3 regions of the Priestia sp. P1_B12_1 genome follow, and region 3 is predicted to be linked to each of the others. Evidence: riboswitches for the same ligand, from Rfam matches in the RefSeq annotation. Region 3 holds a riboswitch; each other region holds the start of a gene.
What was found. A riboswitch is a leader RNA that binds a small molecule or an ion and turns the genes downstream of it on or off. The one in region 3 is predicted to bind S-adenosylmethionine.
Positions count from the first base shown of each region.

Region 1 (4,215 bases), on a different contig from region 3:
AATCTGACTGCGTCATTTCCATTGACGCAGATTTGCAAGATGATATCAGCGTTATTCGTACTTTTGTAGAGAAATATTGGCTCGGGTATGAAGTCGTATATGGTGTTCGAGACAGCAGAGAAACCGATACATTTTTTAAACGAACCACGGCAGTAGGGTTTTACCGTTTTATGAATAGGCTAGGAATTCAGCTCGTTCAAAATCACGCCGATTTTCGTCTCATGAGCAAACGTGCTCTTGGTGAACTTATGAAATATAAAGAAGGCAACGTCTTTTTACGAGGCCTTGTACCATTAGTAGGATTTCGCTCCACGGAAGTCACATATGACCGCAAAGAACGGACAGCGGGCGAATCAAAATATCCCCTAAAGAAAATGCTTGCTTTTGCATTCGACGGGATTACATCTTTTAGCGTAGCGCCGATACGCTTATTGACGCTGCTTGGAGGAGCTTCTTTTCTCTTTAGTATTGCGTTTGGTATTTATGCGCTGCTTCAAAAATATTTAGATCATACGCAAATCGGCTGGACGTCTCTTATTTTATCGATTTGGCTTGTAGGCGGCCTGCAGCTAATGGGAATGGGTCTTGTGGGAGAATATATTGGCAAGATTTTTAACGAAGTGAAACAGCGTCCTAAATATGCGATTGAAAGAGATTTATATACAAAACACTCATTAGACAAACAAAAAGATTTGCTTATGCATTAATTTAAGAAGCTTCTCCTAAATGGAGAGGCTTTTTTGTTAAAGCGTTTATCATAATTTTTAAGTGAACAGGAAATGCTACTACTAAAATTTCTAAGGAGATCAGAATCTATGAAAAGACTATTTTATACAGTCAGCACTTTTTGTTTTGTTTGGCTTGCTTTTGCAGCCATTCATGTCAGCGCTCTTTCGATTGAGAAGCTTCCAATGAAGAAATCATCTGAACAATGGTCGGTTGAACTCACAAAAGCGAGCATGACGGGAGATAATCAGCTAAAGTGGAAAAATAACGTCTATCATACATATGGATTAACCGTTGAAAACATTGGAAAAGACGTAGAGCGCGTGCAGGTCCAAGCTTTTCGGCACGAAGGAAAAAATAAGGCGAAATACAGCTTGTTTTCTCCTATTGAACGGTCTAACTTAAGCAAAAGCGGTCAGCGTTTTCGCTATGCGAATTTTGCAGTTCCTGGAAAAGCGGCAGGTTTAGACATTATGATTAACTGGACGGACGAACAAGGTAGTCATCAAGAGCATTTTGAATTTAAATAAAAGTCTTCGCTTAGGCGAAGACTTTTTTTGCAGGAATTTATCCTCGTATGTGGAAAACGAACACGAAAGGAGAGATCGTAATGATTGCAAAAGCTACTGAAGAAGAAATACAAGAAATTCGGAAAAAATCTGCTGATGCGCTGTTTGAAGGAACAATGAAGCAGTTTCATCCGTCAGCAGAGCGCGTAAATGAACTAGTTGGTAGTGCCCTTGAAAAAGGCTGTTATTATTTAGTTTCAAGACAAGAAAATAAACTCGCAGGCTGGGTTCTTATCGGCCCATCTGCCGACTTCTTTTCAAAAGAAGAAATTGGCTTTATCTACGAATTATATGTTGTACCGGAATACCGCGGGCAAGGTCTAGCCAAGCCATTAATGCAAAAAGCAATTGATGAATTGTCTATCAAAGGATACCCTGAAATCAGACTCAGCGTTCATGCTGGGAATTTTGCACAGCATGTGTATCGTGAACTTGGCTTTGTAGATAAACAAATATCAATGAGCTTCCAAGTGGCAAAACGTCCGTAACGTTGATGAATGTCAGCGAGTCCATAAAACATAAGATGTTATACATGCGATGAGGTTCGGTAATGAAAGTAAAAGTAAATAAGTAGCCCAAACGGAACCTTTATCTAGTACTTCAACGGCTCCTCCACCTGTATTGTCTGAGGAGGGGGGATCTTCAAGCGCGTTCATAATCAAAGCCGCCGCTGCTAAAATAATCCCTCCAATACTTCCGGTTGTTTTGACAATTGCAATATGGAAAGTAGATGAAAAAGCAATAGTAAGAAGCAGCAGCAGGCTTCCCAAAAAAGCAGATAACAGATATCGTTTCATGTGCTCACCATCCTTTATGAAAGCATACCATATTTTACTTCTTTTTTCTTTTTATTGAAAAGCTATTGACATAACCTACAAAACATATTAGAATAGTCAGAAATAATTTAAAAACGAAATATTCTTATCTAGAGAGGTGGAGGGACTGGCCCTTTGAAGCCTCAGCAACCACAATTATTGAATGGTGCTAATTCCAGCATAGCCTAGCTCTGACAGATAAGGAGAGGAATCTTTTTCTATGATGAAACCCTCTTCTTAGGAAGAAAAATTTCGTGTAGAAAAGGTGATGACATTGAACAATAGACAAACAGCGTTAAGCACTGATGATTATTTAGATCTATACTTATTAGCCAAAGAAATAAAAGACGAAACGTGGCAACAGGAAATTTTAGCTGCGCTAAAAACGCAGCAAAATCGTTCATTTGAAGACAAACAATCCGCCCTCGTTCAAGAGATATGGGAAGATTTTAAACAGTTAAATGAAGATATTTCTTTTACGTATCGCTTGATTCAAGAAGAGCCAACTAACGAACAATTTCAGGCTAAATTAAGCCGCTTGAGAGAACGGCGGATCACGCTGAGCCGTGAGTTATATTTAGCTAAAAAACAGTATGTTGAACACACGCAATAAAAAGATCCGCTTGAGAAACAAGCTGTTTTTTTGCGTGTGAATGTTAGAAGCGCCATATTTCGGGTAGTAAATAGATAAGACAAGCAAAGGAGGGATAACAGTGGCCCAAGGTGTATTATGTGAAGTGAATGAGTGCATGTATTGGAAATCGGGGAACAAATGCAGTGCAGAGTCCATTTACGTTGTGAGTCCTGAAAGTAGTCACCATGTTTCTGATATGGAAGAACCTGGCTGTAAAACTTTTGAACCCGCGAGATAAATGCTAGTTTTTATAAAAAAGCATAAAATGAACGATGCGCTGACGGAGTTGAGTCGGCGTTTTTCTATTTTTTGAAAATACTATTACTTAAGTGCAATAATAAATACATAGTAAAAAAGCAGTGCCTATGTCTAATTGTGCGTTTAAACAAAATGATAAGATAATTTTTTTGTTTTTCGACAAAAGAAAAGTGAGAGAAAGGTGATAAAATACAAATATACAGCCTAGCTGTCTTTTAGCACAAACTTATATGAAAGCGCTAACAAAAAGGCTGTGTTCATCTCGTTTTGACAGATTGGAAAAAGGGGAGACGTTTATGCAGGGGAAAACTCAGGGGAAAGAATTGAAACGCGGGTTAGAAGAAAGGCATGTGACGCTGATGTCCTTAGGAGCAGCCATAGGGGTAGGGCTGTTTCTTGGATCTGCATCTGCTATTAAATTAGCAGGGCCAGGAATATTATTGGCGTACGGATTTAGCGGAATGATTATGTTTTTTATTATGAGAGCACTTGGAGAAATGGCGATTCAAAAACCTGTTGCAGGTTCATTCAGCAAGTACGCACGCGACTATTTAGGGCCGCTTGCTGGTTATTTAACAGGTTGGAACTACTGGTTTTTATGGGTTGTAACATGTATGGCTGAAATTACAGCCGTTGGTATTTATATGGGATATTGGTATCCAGATGTACCAAACTGGATTTGGGCGTTATCGGCGCTTGTCATCATGACAACGGTTAACTTCTTAGCTGTTAAGGCATATGGTGAACTGGAATTTTGGTTTGCACTTATTAAAATTTTAGCGATTGTGTTAATGATTGCCGTTGGATTATTAATGATTGTGTTTGGAATCGGCAACGGCGGCGTTGCGACTGGTATTAAAAATTTGTGGGACAACGGCGGACTGTTCCCGAACGGATTCAAAGGTATTTTGCTGTCGCTGCAAATGGTCATGTTTGCGTATTTAGGAATTGAAATGATCGGCGTTACCGCGGGAGAAGTGAAAAATCCGGAAAAATCTCTAGCAAGAGCGATTGATTCTGTCTTTTGGCGTATTCTGATTTTCTACGTCGGTGCGTTATTTGTCATTATGTCGATTTATCCGTGGCAAGAGATTGGTTCACAGGGAAGCCCGTTTGTATTAACATTTGAAAAAATCGGCATTCCAGCGGCGGCTGGTATCATTAACTTTGTTGTACTAACAGCAGCTCTTTCTTCTTGTAACAGCGGTATTTT
Region 1 covers NZ_JBFTZR010000001.1:172,838-177,052, reverse strand. The annotation lists gene AC1D0Y_RS00980 (glycosyltransferase family 2 protein) at 1-707, shown strand, start outside; gene AC1D0Y_RS00975 (hypothetical protein) at 816-1,256, shown strand; gene AC1D0Y_RS00970 (GNAT family N-acetyltransferase) at 1,337-1,783, shown strand; gene AC1D0Y_RS00965 (hypothetical protein) at 1,796-2,092, opposite strand; SAM riboswitch class I at 2,214-2,315, shown strand; gene AC1D0Y_RS00960 (hypothetical protein) at 2,385-2,723, shown strand; gene AC1D0Y_RS00955 (DUF1540 domain-containing protein) at 2,824-2,982, shown strand; gene alaP (alanine permease AlaP) at 3,299-4,215, shown strand, end outside.
Region 1: linked by a shared signal. The riboswitch ahead of AC1D0Y_RS00960 (hypothetical protein) and the one ahead of mtnW (2,3-diketo-5-methylthiopentyl-1-phosphate enolase) in region 3 are both predicted to bind S-adenosylmethionine.

Region 2 (4,215 bases), on a different contig from region 3:
GAATCGGTACGTTTGGAGCGTTTATTGGAGGCGTAGGGGGTATAGGAATTCTCGGTGCGACTTATCTAAAACGCAAGCGGCTGATTATGAAGGAAGTAAACAGCGGAAAGAATAATAAATTCATTTCGTTCTCTTCAATGTTCAAAGAGCTTGTGACGTACGCTGTTCCGTTTGTCTTAGTTGGTTTAGCGATTCCAATCTATCAAAATATTGATACGTTTACGATTAACATCCTTTTTCAATCAATAGGGTATGGACAAGCTAAAGCCGAAATAATCAACTCTGTCATTGGATTAGCTCAGATTTTAGTGATGGTGCCGGTATCGCTAGCCACCGCCTTCAGCATGTCGCTGATTCCCGGCATTACATCTTCTTTTGTGCAGGGAAATTTACGAGAAGTAAAAGGAAAGATTACAAAAACGCTGCAACTGCTGTTATTTTTTACTCTTCCTGCTGCTGTGGGGCTTTGTTTATTAGGCAAGCCGGTATATATGATGATTTTTGGAGCAAAAAACAGTCCTGAAATCGGTGGAGTTGTTTTACAATGGTACGCGCCTGCTGCCGTTTTATTTGCTCTTTTTACAGTAACAGCCGCAATTCTCCAAGGAATTAATCAGCAAAAGAAGCTAATTTTAGGCTTGGGCTTAGGAATTGTTGTGAAGCTAGTATTAAACGTACTGTTGGTTTCAAGCTTAAAAGAAATTGGACCGGTTGTCGCGACTTACGGAGGGTATGGTGTATCGGTTATATATAACTTTTATTTAATTGAAAAATCCATTTCTTACCGAGTTCAATCACTGAGACAAGCTGCGTTGACACCTGTTTTATTAGTAAGTGTGATGTCAGCCGCTGTGATTATCGGCAATTATACTTCTCACTATTTTTTAGAAAATAAGCTGTCTGCATCTTCACTTGCAATTAGCACATCTTGTATTTCAATTGCTTTAGGTGCTGCCGTGTATCTAGGACTTGGCGTAAAAACAAGTTTAGGGCAATCCGTTGTATTAAATAGAAGAAAAAGAATGTAAAGGAGAGAAAGTAGTGTCAAAACGATTTGTACTAACCGTAGCGGCTGGAGGATGTATAATAATTTCCGGCGCGCTGCTGCTATTAAATTGGGAAAGAGTGTTTGGAGATTATCGTCCCATTCAAACAGCAACAGCTGTATTCAAGTTAGAAGTGGGAAGTCAAGATGTAGCAAACACTACGGATTCAGATGATGCTCTTCACTATATGGTTAAAAAAGGGCATTTAGATGAATATATTCAACTGATGAATGAAAAAGGCTATGTGTTAAAAGAAAAAGATATTAATCATAACCGACTTGTTTTTAACGATGGACAAGAGGATGAGCAAATTTACTACAAGCGCTTTGCTAGGAAGTATACGATGATTGATGAAGAAGGGTAAAAGCATTCACTGAGAATAACTACATACTAAAATCATTAAAAGAAAACACCACCTTGCGAATAAAAGGTGGTGTTTTTTAGTTAGGTTATCTTATCTTAGTTTCGCTCTTGCTATACCTGTTACGACCATACTAGTAATAAAAATAACTACAATTCCAATATTGGTCGGGGTATCAAAAAAGATTTTTGAAACCGCCAAAGCGATAATGAGTCCAATAGCTACTCCAGATAATTCTTTCATCAATTTCAACGTTAACACCTCTTAAAAAATATCGCTCAGGAAAAGTCTAACATTCTTGGTAAAGTGTTTTCAATCGATAGTGGATTAACAAAAGAGATGTAATAAAAGTGCTCTGCTACACATGATCCTTCTAGAAGACTAGCAGACTTACCGTAAGCGCTTTGCTAGGAGGCATACGATGATTAATTTAGAAGGTTGATCTGTATTTTAGTAGACTAAAACCGTATAATCCTATCTGTTTTTAAAGTTTTTTTGCGTAAAAAAGAAAAATAATATTGACAATTGTTAAAAAACTATTAATATTGACTATATTACATAAAACAAATAGCTATTGTTTTCCTTATCAAGAGAGGTGGAGGGACTGGCCCTGTGAAACCCGGCAACCGCTGTCTATGACAGAATGGTGCCAAATCCTTAAGAACAGTATGTTCTTGAAGATGAGGAAGAGACGTTTGGTTAACGAGCTCTTCCTTTATATAAAGGAAGAGCTTTTTTTATATTATAGGGGGAGTAAGTTAAATGAAGAAGTTTCTTATTTTAGCCGTTGCGCTTGTACTACTCGTAACTGGCTGTCAGTCAAAAAGCACAAAAAGCAGTGGAAGTGAAGAGAAAGGAAAGAAGCGAATTGCTCTTGTTTTACCTGAAAAGATTGGAGTTAACCCGTTTTTTCAACAAATGGATGATGGAGCAAAACGCGCTGGAAAGAAGTATAACATTGATATAAAGACAATTGAATCCACGGACCAAGCAGCCATTGAAAGTAATTTGCGTGCTGCCGTAGCAGAAAATTATGATTTGATTATTACATCTTCTTTTGAATCCGAAGATGCGTTGAAAAAAGTAGCTCGAGAAAACCCGCAGCGTCAATTTGCGATTATTGATACAGTGGTCGATTTACCAAATGTAAGAAGCGTTGTATTCCGTGAACAAGAAGCTTCATATTTATTAGGAGCAGCAGCAGGATTGGTTACAAAAACGAATAAAGTAGGAATGGTTGCAGCAGATGATATTCCATTATTAAAAAAATGGACCGTAAGTTTTAAAGAAGGGTTACAATCAACAAATCCAAAAGCAGAGTTTCTAGTAAACTATGTTGGAAGCTTCTCTGATCCAGCTAAAGCAAAAGAGCTTGCTATTTTACAGGCTTCAAAAGGAGCTGACTTTATTGCCGGAGCTTCAGCGGTAGGCGACTTGGGTGTATTTGAAGCAGCAAAAGAAAAAGGTTTTTATACGGCTGGCCAAGATATTGACCGTACGGAAGTAGATCCTGAGCATATCGTTTTATCGCAGTTAAAAGGATCTGATGCGGCTGCTTATGAAACGGTAGAAGCACTCGCAAATGACAAATTTAAATCGGGCGTAGTAACATACGGCTTAAAAGAAAAAGGTGTTGGGTTAACGTATGTGACTCAAGACAGCAAGACACCTCTTAATGACTTTGTAGGGCAAGATGTAATTGATCAATTAAAAGAAATTAAAGATTCGATTATTGATGGAAAAACCGTAGTAAAAGATCCGTTAGCCAAGTGAGTTGAAAAGAGAAGTCGAGTAAGGCTGGCTTCTCTTTCTTATTTTTGAAAAAATCCTAAAGTGGAAAGGAGCAATGAATGGAATGAGTGAGCTGCTGCAGTTAACGAATTTGACGAAAAAATACGGTTCGTTTTTAGCGAATGATAACGTGTCTTTTACACTGAAAAAAGGCGAGGTTCACGCGCTGGTTGGAGAAAATGGCGCTGGAAAAACGACGTTAATGAGGATGCTTTACGGAATGGAAAAGCCGAGTTCAGGAAGTATTCAGCTACATGGGAAAACCGTCTCGTTTTCATCTCCTGCAGATGCCATTAAAAACGGAATAGGCATGGTGCATCAGCATTTTATGGTTTTTCCTCATTTTACAGTGGCTGAAAACATTGTCTTGGGGCATGAGCCAAAGAAAGGCCTCTTTTTTAATAGAAGGCAGGCGAAAGCAGATGTACAGCAATTAACCGAAACGTATCAAATTTCAGTAGATGTTCATAAAAAAGTAAAGCATTGCTCGATTGGAGAACAGCAAAAAATTGAAATTTTAAAAGTGCTGTATCAAGGAGCAGAAATCATCATTTTAGACGAGCCTACCGCCGTTCTTACTCCTCATGAAGTGAAGGAACTATTAAAAACAATCCGTTTTTTAGCTTCTCAAGGTAAAAGTATCGTTATTATTACACATAAGCTGCAAGAAGTGATGGAAGTAGCGGACCGCATTACGGTGCTTCGAAATGGTAAAGTAGCCGGCGTCACAAGTAAAGAAGATACCAATGCTCACCACCTAGCCAGGCTGATGGTAGGGCGAGAATTAAAAGAGCGTCCTGCAAGAATACCATCACAAGGTACCTCTCATCTAAACGTACAAAATCTCTTTTTAAAAGGAAAAGGACAAAAAAACGTATTGCAAAATGTGTCTCTTCACGTTTCTGCAGGCGAAATTGTCGGTATTGCAGGTGTGTCGGGAAATGGACAATCAGAGCTGCTTCAAGCCATTGCTGGATTAATAGAAACAGATAGTGGCAGTATCAAACTTGGCGATGA
Region 2 covers NZ_JBFTZR010000001.1:15,799-20,013, reverse strand. The annotation lists gene AC1D0Y_RS00125 (putative polysaccharide biosynthesis protein) at 1-1,028, shown strand, start outside; gene AC1D0Y_RS00120 (hypothetical protein) at 1,042-1,410, shown strand; gene AC1D0Y_RS00115 (hypothetical protein) at 1,501-1,659, opposite strand; SAM riboswitch class I at 1,988-2,094, shown strand; gene AC1D0Y_RS00110 (BMP family lipoprotein) at 2,170-3,180, shown strand; gene AC1D0Y_RS00105 (ABC transporter ATP-binding protein) at 3,263-4,215, shown strand, end outside.
Region 2: linked by a shared signal. The riboswitch ahead of AC1D0Y_RS00110 (BMP family lipoprotein) and the one ahead of mtnW (2,3-diketo-5-methylthiopentyl-1-phosphate enolase) in region 3 are both predicted to bind S-adenosylmethionine.

Region 3 (4,215 bases):
CATCCATTAATTTAAATAAGTGCAGTTTACTGTATTGTGATACTTCACGACCTTTTCGGTCAAAAATATACATCGTATTCGTGACACCTTGCTCTGTTTTTTTCGCAATCGAACCTGCCACAATATTTACTTCGTTTGTTTTAGCAAACTGAGAGATTAATTGCTTGGCTTGCTGCCCTTCATCATCTGCAATTTCGTCTAGCCGAGTCAAATCATAAGCTGTATCCCATAGCTCAGGAAGCACAAGGATATCAGGGTTTTCTTTCAGGGCTTCCGTCATTTTTTGTTCGATATATTTTCGGTTTTTAGTTGGGTTTCCAAACGCAATATCAAGCTGTAAACACGTAATTTTTACACTCACTTTATCATCCGTCCTTTTTTTAGTAGTTGAAAAAAATGACTTTACAAGTTGAGTATTACAATATATTATTTGTGACTAGAATTTCAAGAATTTTTTGAGAAGGTGTGCGATGATGAAACAATTTGAGCAATCGGAACTATTAAAAAGTTTACCAAAACAATTTTTTGCATCACTTGTAGGCAAGGTAGGAAAAGTAATGGCCCAAGGGCACGACGTTATTAACTTAGGGCAGGGAAATCCCGATCAGCCTACTCCTTCACATATTGTAGAAACACTGCAAAAAGCAAGTGCTAATCCTATGAATCATAAATATTCTCCATTTCGGGGGCACCAGTTTTTAAAAGAGGCCGTTGTGACTTTTTATAAACGAGAATATGGCGTTGATGTGGATCCTGAAAAAGAAGTAGCTATTTTGTTTGGCGGGAAAGGTGGACTTGTAGAAATCCCGCAGTGCTTATTAAACCCTGGAGATACGGTGCTGGTTCCCGATCCTGGATATCCTGATTACTGGTCTGGAGTAGAGCTTGCAAAGGCAAAGATGGAAGTGATGCCGCTCACGGCTGAAAATCATTTTCTACCCGTATACGAAGAGATAAGTGAACGTGCTAAAGAACAGGCAAAGCTCATGTTTTTAAACTATCCGAATAATCCTACTGGTGCAGTAGCAACGGCAGAATTTTTTGAAGACACCGTGGCGTTTGCTGCCAAGCACGATATTTGTGTGGTACACGACTTTGCCTACGGAGCAATTGGATTTAATGGTAAAAAGCCAATCAGTTTTTTACAGACTCCTGGTGCAAAAGAGACGGGAATTGAAATTTATACTCTTTCTAAAACGTATAACATGGCGGGATGGCGAGTTGGATTTGCTGTAGGAAATGCAAGTGTTGTAGAAGCTATTAATCTTCTTCAAGATCATATGTATGTCAGTCTCTTTGGGGCGGTTCAAGAGGCAGCAGCCGCAGCTCTGTTAGAATCTCAACAATGTGTGAATGATTTAGTTAAGCGCTATGAATCTAGACGCAATACCTTTATTCAAGGGCTTCGAGAAATTGGTTGGGATGTTACATCTCCAGCGGGCTCCTTTTTTGCATGGCTAAAAGTTCCTGAAGGATATACTTCTGAACAGTTTTCAGATTTACTTCTTGAAAAAGCTCACGTTGTAGTGGCGCCTGGAGTAGGCTTTGGAACATATGGTGAAGGCTATGTGCGCGTAGGACTGCTGACGGATGAAGAGCGTATGAGAGAAGCCGTATCTCGAATAAAAAAATTAAATTTATTTTAAAAACGCATTGACAATCCTTTTTGAGTTGGCTTAATATGTAAGAAGTTAACGAGATTAATAACCGATAAATCCTAGCGGTATTTTTTATTTAGTATATAATCTATGAATTTAATTTAAATAAATAGCAACTTTCTTATTAAGAGTAGGTGGAGGGACTAGCCCGATGAAGCCCGGCAACCGACTTAACGCATGTTAAGCACGGTGCTAATTCTTGCAGCAGCAGCTGAGAGATAAGAAGAGCAACGAAAGCCTCTTCTTAATCACAGAAGAGGCTTTTTTATTAACGATATTAAACAGCAAGGGAGTTTTTAGCATAATGAGTGAAATCGTTGCAAGCTACTTACTACATGATAATAAAGGAAATTTTTATAAAAAAGCGGAAGGAATTGCTTTAGGACTAACCGTCGGCTCATGGACAGATCTGCCGCTTTTAGATCAACAGCAGCTTCAAAAGCATAAAGGGCGCGTCGTGTCCGTAACTGAGCTTCAAGATTGCGAACGTGTAAACGGATATTTAGGCGGAGAAATTAAGCAGGCAATTGTCAAAATTGCTTATCCAACTGCCAACTTTTCAAGAGATTTACCGGCTATTTTAGTTACGGTTTTCGGAAAACTATCACTTGATGGAAAAGTGAAATTATTAGACTTGGATTTTCCTGATGAATTATTAGCTCAATTCCCAGGACCGCGCTTTGGAATAGAAGGTATCCGAGAGAAACTAGGCGTTTACGACCGTCCGCTTGTGATGAGTATTTTTAAAGGCGTGATTGGAAGAGATATGACGTACTTAACAACTCAGCTGCGTGAGCAAGCGCTTGGCGGAGTGGATTTGGTTAAAGACGACGAGATTTTGTTTGATAGTGAACGAACACCTTTTGAAGCTCGCGTTACAGAAGGGAAAAAAGTACTGAATGAAGTATACGAAAAAACGGGACACCGCACGCTGTATGCTGTTAATTTAACGGGTCGAACGTTTGAATTAAAAGAAAAAGCGAGAAAAGCAGCTGAGCTAGGAGCCGATGCTCTTTTATTCAATGTATTTGCTTACGGGTTAGACGTACTGCAGGCACTTCGAGAAGACGATGAAATTAACTTGCCGATTATGGCACACCCAGCTGTTAGCGGAGCGCTTACGCCATCAGAGTTTTACGGTTTTTCAAATTCATTACTGCTTGGAAAGCTATTGCGTTTAGCCGGAGCGGATTTCTCTCTGTTTCCATCACCATACGGAAGCGTAGCGCTTTCTCTTGAAGATACGACAGGCATTGCCTACGAATTAACGCGTCCTGTATACAAATATAAGCAGTCTTTCCCGGTTCCTTCAGCAGGAATTCATCCTGGAATGGTACCGCAGCTTGTGAAGGACTTTGGAATCGACAGCATTATTAATGCAGGAGGCGGAGTTCACGGTCATCCAGAGGGAGCTATCGGAGGAGGAAAAGCATTCCGTGCGGCGATAGATGCAGTACTCTCTCATCAAACATTAGCCGAAAAAGCTGAAGAATCAAAAGAGTTGCAAAAAGCTTTGCAACTATGGGGAACAGTAGAGGTGAAAGCATGACATCGTTAAAAATCTTTTGTGACTTTGATGGAACAATTACAAATAGCGATAACATTATTGCTATTATGAAACAATTTGCTCCTCCGGAGTGGGAAAGTATTAAAGACGACGTGTTGGCACAGCGCGTCTCCATTCAAGAAGGAGTAGGGCAAATGTTTGCCTTGCTCCCCGTGGAATTAAAAGAAGATATTATTTCTTATATTTTAGAGACGTCTGCTATTCGAGAGGGATTTGATGATTTTATTGCCTATACAAAAGAGCACCATATTCCGCTTTATATTGTAAGCGGAGGAATTGACTTTTTTGTAAAACCACTTTTGGAAAATCGAGTTGCAGAGGAAATGCTCTACTGCAATGGATCTGATTTTTCCGGTGAGCATATTTCCATTACGTGGCCTCATACATGTGATAAACAGTGTACAAATGACTGCGGCTGCTGTAAGCCAACGATTATTCGCCATCTTGCAGATGAAAGAGATCATACGGTTGTTATTGGCGATTCCATTACGGATTTGCAGGCTGCCAAATTAGCTGATACGGTCATTGCACGTGACTTTTTAATTAAAAAATGTGAAGAGCTATCTCTACCGTATCGTCCTTTTTCTACTTTTTATGATGTAATTCATCATTTACAAGAATTAACAGAAGAGGTGAAAGCATGAGTATCATGGCTCAGCAAAGGTTGCATGAGCTTGCGGATATAAAAGATGAGCTGGCAGAGCGCGATTGGTTCTTCGGTACAAGCGGAAACTTAGCAATTAAAGTGGACCAAAATCCAACAACTTTCTTTGTATCAGCAAGTGGAAAAGATAAACGAAAACGTACAAATGAAGATTTTTTATTAGTTGATCAATACGGAAAGCCTGCAGAAGACACGCATTTAAAGCCTTCTGCTGAAACGCTTCTGCACGTTAAGATTTACAATTTAACGAATGCTGGGTGCAGCCTTCATGTACATACAATCGACAATAACGTGATCTCTGAACTGTACGGAGATGAAGGCGTTAT
Region 3 covers NZ_JBFTZR010000002.1:653,474-657,688, forward strand. The annotation lists gene AC1D0Y_RS08760 (carbon-nitrogen family hydrolase) at 1-361, opposite strand, end outside; gene AC1D0Y_RS08765 (pyridoxal phosphate-dependent aminotransferase) at 474-1,646, shown strand; SAM riboswitch class I at 1,777-1,883, shown strand; gene mtnW (2,3-diketo-5-methylthiopentyl-1-phosphate enolase) at 1,963-3,207, shown strand; gene AC1D0Y_RS08775 (2-hydroxy-3-keto-5-methylthiopentenyl-1-phosphate phosphatase) at 3,204-3,869, shown strand; gene AC1D0Y_RS08780 (methylthioribulose 1-phosphate dehydratase) at 3,866-4,215, shown strand, end outside.